Rhodopseudomonas palustris: one gene and its partner. The protein of the gene in region 1 interacts with the protein of each later gene in a pairwise test. Links are inferred from orthologs where the notes say so. Each region holds a gene or a part of one and is shown on either strand. Other genes may lie near its edges. The genes, in order: RPPS3_RS15275 and rlmB.

Region 1 (3,227 bases):
GGTGAAGATGCAGCCGGTCCCGCCCGGCGGCAGCGACAGCTTCCTGCTCACCTTACGATCGGCCGGCACCCTGCTCGCCGATCTGCGACTTGCCGCCGACGCCGGACCGGCACCGATGCCGGCGCTGCCGCTGATCGTCACCGAGCCCGAGCCGCCGCAGGCCGACGGCGATCAGGTGGTGCTGATCGAGGACTATCGCCTCGGCGACGACGGCAAGCCCCGCCCCGCAGGCGTCGATGCCGGCGCGACGCCGTGGCTCTACACGGTCAACGGCAAGCCGTCGGCGGAGTTTGCCGTCCGGACCAACGGCCGATTTAGATTCCGCTTCATCAACGCCTGCCAACGCAATGTGATCGCGCTCAAAATCGAAGATCACAGCGTCTGGGTGATGGCCCTCGACAGCCAGCCGGCGGAGCCGTTCCTGGCGCGCGGCGGTGCGCTGGTGATCGCGCCGGGCGGCCGCGTCGATGCGCTGATCGACACCCCGAAGGCCGCCGGATCGCGGGCGGCGATCACCCTGCACGATGGCGGCAAGCCGACCGAGCTCGGCAAGCTGGTCTATACCGGCGATCCGCCGCTCCGCCCGGCGCCGCTGCCGCAGCCGGCGCCGCTGCCAGCCAACGGCCTGCCCAGCCAACTGCCGCTCGGCGGCGCGCTCCGCGCCGAGCTGCTGCTCGGCGCCCTGGTCAACGCGCAGCTCGATTGGTTCGCGCCGGACAAGTTTAACCCGGCGGCCGGCCCGGCGTTTCAGGTCAAGCGCGGCCGCACCGTGGTGCTGGCGCTGACCAACCACGCCACCATGCCGATGGTGTTTCACCTGCACGGCCACCACTTCCGGCTGCTCGACCGGCTCGATGACGGCTGGAAGCCGTTCTGGCTCGACACGCTGGCGATCGACGCCGGCCAGACCCAGCGCATCGCCTTCGCGGCCGAGTACCCCGGGCTGTGGCTGATCGAGTCCTACGCGGCGAAATGGTCGGAGCCGCGGCTAGTGCGCAGCTATCTCGTCACCTGAGAGTCCGGTTCCAAGCCCAGGAGGAATAGAGACTCTTTTCGGAACCGCTCAGTACTCGATGCCGAGCGCGTCATAGACCCGGCGGTGCACCGCCGGCAGGGTCTCGGTCAGATCCTCGGCGATCAGACCCGGACCGGCCTCGCACGCCGCCTCGCCGTGCATCCACACGCCGATACAGGCGGCTTCGAACGCCGGGACGCGCTGCGCCAGCAGGCCGGTGATGATCCCGGTCAGCACGTCGCCGGAGCCGGCGGTTGCCAGCCACGGCGGCGCATTGGCAGCGATCGCCGCCCGGCCGTCCGGCGACGCCACCACCGTATCGGCGCCCTTGAGCAGCACCACGGCACCGGAGCGCTGCGCCGCTACGCGGACTCGTTCAAGCTTCGAGCGAAGTGGATTTTTGTTGCTCATATCGCTGAATAAGCGCGGGAATTCGCCTTCATGCGGGGTCAGCACGACCTGGGGATTGCTGGCCGATTTGATCGCCTCGAACAGCTCGTCCGGATGCCCGGCGAAGCTGGTCAGCGCGTCGGCGTCGAGCACCACCGCGGCACCGGCAGCCAGCGCCGCCAGCACCTTGCCGCGGGTCTCGTCGCCAATCCCCGCGCCCGGCCCGATCCCGATGGCGTTGAAACGGCGGTCGGCCAGCATCGTGCCGAGCTCATCCGGCGTATCGACCGGCCGCACCATCACCGCAGTCAGCGCCGCCGCATTCACGGCCAGCGCATCGCGCGGCGATGCCACGGTCACCAGACCGGCCCCGGCACGGAGCGCGCCCCGCGCAGCAAGCCGCGCCGCCCCGGTCTGCGACAACTCGCCTGACACCACCACCGCATGGCCGCGACCGTATTTGTGGCCGTCGGCACGCGGCACCGGAAAGTCCGGCAGCCACAGATCGGGATCGTTTTCGAACGCCTGCGGCCGGATTTCGCCCAGCACTCCGGGCTCGATACCGATATCGACCAGCCGGACCTGACCGCAGTGCAGCCGGCCCGGCAGCAGCAGGTGGCCGATCTTGCGGCGGAAGAAGGTGACGGTCTCGCGCGCCCGGATCGCCGCGCCCATCACGGCGCCGGTGGCGCCGTTGATGCCGCTCGGCAGGTCGACCGCCAGCACCGGCACGCCGCTGTGGTTCACCGCCTCGATCACCTCGAGCGCCTGATCCTTCACCGGCCGGTTTAGGCCGGAGCCGAACAGCGCATCGATGATCAGCGCCGGCGAGCCGATCGACTGGGTGAGGAACGGCAACAGCGGCCCCTTCCACTCCCGCGCCGCCAGCGCCGCATCGCCCTTTAGCGCTTCGCGCTCGCCGAGCAGCATCACATGCACGGTGCGGCCGAGCGCAACTAATTCGGTCGCGGCAATCAGCCCATCGCCGCCGTTGTTGCCGGGACCGGCGATCACTAGGATCGGGCCCTCCTCGGCGAGATCGATCGCCGCCTGGGCGACGTGGCGGCCGGCATGCAACATCAGCGCGAAGCCTGACGATCCGCCTGCGATCGTCAACAGGTCGGCGCGGTCCATTTCAGCGGGCGTCAACAGTTCCATGCCCAATTCCCGGTACAGTCGCCTGCAGCGAAGGCAGCATCAACGGTGCGAGACCGGACAAAACCCTCAAATGCACAATCGGTAGGCTGATTGCTGAACAATTGATCAGGCAAAGCCCATTTTGCATCCGCTCAGTGAACGCTGCGGGCGATTAATATCCTGATAAAGCTTCATAATCGGCCGATGCGCAAATTGGCACGGACCCTGCTTTTACGGAAGCCAGTTTCGATCCCTCGCGCTCGCCTCTTTGAGGCGGGGTCTGCGCGACCGTTTTCCGAGTTCCGGCCTGGCGGGATTTGGGGATGGTGTTGCTCACCCAGTCGGCCGCGGTGTTATCGATCAACTGCGCAGCGTCGCGCAATCTGGCATACACATGCCGACTCACGACGTGGGAAGTCCGGGGAGAGTGTAAGTGAAGAAGATCGAAGCCATCATCAAGCCGTTCAAGCTCGACGAGGTCAAAGAAGCGCTGCAGGAAGTCGGATTGCAGGGGATCACGGTCACGGAAGCCAAGGGCTTCGGCCGGCAGAAGGGCCACGCCGAATTGTATCGCGGCGCGGAATACATCGTCGACTTCCTGCCCAAGGTGAAGATCGAGATCGTGATCGCCGACGACCTGGTCGAGAAAGCGATCGACGCCATCCGGCGCGCCGCCCAGACCGGC
Region 2 (3,244 bases), 440 kb from region 1 along the record:
CGCCCTGACGGCTCGAAAAGTCGTTCGCGTTTCCTCGGCCGGCCTGAGATCGCTCCGCCGGACCGATGTTATTCGACCCGCGATCGCGGACCAGATTTCCGTACATGTCGCGTTGTGGCACCACGCTCTGTGCGGATGCACTACCGGCCATCGACAGGATGGCAAAAACCACCAAGATCACAGCTCGCATGAGATCCTCCCAGATCCAACTGCCCCGAGCGTAACTAAGAATAGAGCAGTTGCAAATCCGCGAGCCGCGACATTGCCGTGCATGTTGATAAGGTCAGATGCCGGCTGTTCCACACTGAAGTTTCCGCAACGCGCGCCGGACGTCACCAACCGGTAGCTGATACCGTCGGCCTTCAAATCCACTGCGCGCGCCGGCCGCAGCTCAGACGTCTTTCCAGACCGATTGCCGCCTCAGCGGCTGGGATTGGCGGCGGCAATCGCCTTATCGCAGCTTGCCAGATGGTCGCGGTAGGACTGCCCGGTCTTTTCGGCTGCCAGCATCGCCTTCGCCGGCTCATCGCCCCGCGTCGCGCGCCGCATCAGGGATGCGACGGCCGACAGGTCGCCAGCAGCCTGCGAGCACGCGCGACGCGCGTCACCCTGCTCCGTTTCCTTGACGAGCGTCGATTGCAGCTGAAGAAGCCGGCTGGACTGCTCGTCCAGTTTCCGTTCGTTGCCGGTTTGCACCGCGGCCTGAATGACCTGCTCGGCATTGAGGATATCGCGAACGGCTGCGCCGAAATCCACACTTGCCGTCGCACGTGCGGCAATTGTTACATCGGGCAGCTTCATCGCACCGCCGAATTGGGGAGCGGCAACAGCGGCTTCAGCCGTCGCGATCAGAATCAAGGCCGTCAGGAGAACTGGGCGCACGAGAGCTTCTCTGAATGAGGGACAGACCGCAGGGGCGGAAGATCGGTTAGCCGGATTGAGGGGCCGGATCGAAACCCATCGTCTTTGAAAGTCGTTCCGCGGCTCTTCGCTCTGCGGAAACACCATCGGCCGTTGGCAAACCGATCGGCTGGATGGTGGGGGAGGCAGGACTCGAACCTGCGAAGCCATGAGGCGGCTGATTTACAGTCAGCTCCCTTTGCCACTCGGGACACTCCCCCGCCCGTGCCGCCGGCCGAACGCCTGTGGCAGGCAAAACCGGGACCGGAAGCCGCAGCGAGCCCGCGGGCGGGCCTGCAACGCGGCGCGGTTATGGGCGATGCGGCCCCCTAAAGTCAACCAACCCCATGACGATTTCGACACTCCTTCGTCATATCGGACGGTGGAAGCGAAATTGCCTTGTGCAAGAGAGCGTGAGACAAGCGCCGCCATGAGCGACAGACTGCCGAATCCCCGCTTTTCCCGCCGCGATGGCCCGCCCCGCGGCAAACCCCGCCCTGCCGGGTTCCGCCGCGAAGCCCGCGAACGCGATGGCGACGGACCCGTGATCCTGTACGGCTGGCACACTGTTACGGCCGCACTGGCCAATCCGCGGCGTAAGATTCGCAAGCTGTGGCTGACCGAGAACGCCGCCCGCAAGCTGGCCGAGGAGCACATCGACACCCGAATCGCGCCGGAGATCGTCCGGCCGTCGGAGATCGACCGCCAGCTCGGGCCGGACGCGGTGCATCAAGGCATGCTGGCCGAGGCCGATCCGCTGCAGGTGCCGCGAATCGACACCCTGCCCCAGCACGGCATCGTGCTGGTGCTCGACCAGATCACCGATCCGCACAATGTCGGCGCGATCCTGCGCTCGGCGGCCGCGTTCGCCGTGCAGGCGATCGTCACCACCGCCCGGCACAGCCCGGAAGCCACCGGCGTGCTCGCCAAATCCGCCTCCGGCGCGCTGGAGCTGGTGCCGCTGGTGCTGGTGCAGAATCTCGCCCGGGCTCTGACCGAGCTGAACGACCGCGGCTTCCTCACGGTGGGTCTCGACAGCGAGGGCGACGACGATCTCGCCGCGGTCGAGCTGCGCCAGCCGCTGGCGCTGGTGCTCGGCGCCGAGGGCAAGGGCCTGCGGCAGCTGACGCGGCAGACCTGCAACACCGTCGCCCGGCTCGACATGCCCGGCGAGATCAAGAGCCTCAACGTCTCCAACGCGGCCGCACTGGCGCTGTACATCGGGGCCAGCCGGCTCGGCCTGATGGGCCGCCGCTAAGGTTCTGAACGCACAACGCCCGCCCGCATCGGCTGCGGACGGGCGTTTTCAAGCTGGCGAAATACCGATCAATCAATAGCGCGGGTGATGCACCGGGCCGTGGTTGCGGTGGCCGTGGTGCCAGCCGGCATGGTGGCGATGCGCCCAAGAGCGGGCGTGATGGCGGCCGTGATAGCGCACCACCGCCGGGCCCCAGGACGGCTCGCCGATCACCTGATGGGTCATGGCGTGCGCGTAGGCGCCCCCGGTGTAGGCGGTGCCGGTGCGATACACCGAGACGGCGCGCTCGTCGTAATAGGGGCGCGGCGCGAACCGGCCGGGGCCGGTATAGGCCGGGCCCTGGTTGACGTAATAATAGCGGGTCGGGTCCGGCAGGCGTTCAAACGACGCGGTACCGTAGCCATAGCCGTAGCCGGTTTCGAACGTGGCGTAGCCGTTGCCGCACGGGCTGACCACCGGGCCGCACGGCCCGCAGCCATTGCCGAACAGCCCTCCTCCGCAGGCCAGCGCCGGTGCGGCGCTCGCGGTCACCACGGCGACCGCCGCGACCAGTCCGGAAATCATCGTACGCATACTACGCTCCTGTTCGATGTCGTCGTCGGGATCGTGGGGGCGGCCATCAACGGTACGGCCGTGGACCGGGCCGCGGCTCGTCAAACGGCGGCGCGATCAGCACCTGGGGTTCGATCATCGGGGTCGGCGGTGCCGGCTGCGGCGGCCGCGATTCCACTTCCCAGGATTGATGGAAGCTCTCGGCCGGCTTCGGCAGCTTGCGGTCCGCCGGCGGCTCGACCTCCAGCCGGCCGTAGCCGGGCAGCCGGTTCGAGCCAGGGTAATAGTGGCCGACCTCCGGATACACCACCGGCCGGCTGCCATAGATCGTCGGCTGCACGTGGTTGCCGCTCTCCAGCCCCCAGTCGCCTTCGATCGTCGCATAGGACGCGTCGCGCCCGTTGATGATGATCGGCACGCCGGGCCGGCCGGGAATCACGATCGCCCGCCCGCCGCTCTCGGCAAAAGCCGGAGCCGCGGTCACGGTCAGCAGCGCGAGCGCCTGGGCCAGACGCCGAAGGGTGAAAGGATCAG

The links.
Region 2: the proteins of RPPS3_RS15275 (region 1) and rlmB interact in binary tests that used the Escherichia coli proteins (3 or more experiments, as listed by UniProt). The link is inferred for Rhodopseudomonas palustris from one-to-one orthologs.

The regions. Positions count from the first base shown.
Region 1 is NZ_CP019966.1:3,272,645-3,275,871, forward strand. What follows is about bases 314-3,227. They hold RPPS3_RS15275 (NAD(P)H-hydrate dehydratase), read right to left. Parts: upstream 2,564-3,227; coding sequence 1,064-2,563; downstream 314-1,063. Other genes in these bases: RPPS3_RS15270 (multicopper oxidase family protein), read left to right, coding at 314-1,015; RPPS3_RS15280 (P-II family nitrogen regulator), read left to right, coding at 2,976-3,227. In the rest of the region: more of RPPS3_RS15270, read left to right, coding at 1-313. UniProt on the Escherichia coli protein: Bifunctional enzyme that catalyzes the epimerization of the S- and R-forms of NAD(P)HX and the dehydration of the S-form of NAD(P)HX at the expense of ADP, which is converted to AMP.
Region 2 is NZ_CP019966.1:3,708,284-3,711,527, forward strand. The notes cover bases 314-3,244. They hold rlmB (23S rRNA (guanosine(2251)-2'-O)-methyltransferase RlmB), read left to right. Parts: upstream 314-1,330; coding sequence 1,331-2,158; downstream 2,159-3,244. Other genes in these bases: RPPS3_RS17245 (hypothetical protein), read right to left, coding at 421-882; RPPS3_RS17260 (hypothetical protein), read right to left, coding at 2,231-2,731; RPPS3_RS17265 (hypothetical protein), read right to left, coding at 2,778-3,244. UniProt on the Escherichia coli protein: Specifically methylates the ribose of guanosine 2251 in 23S rRNA.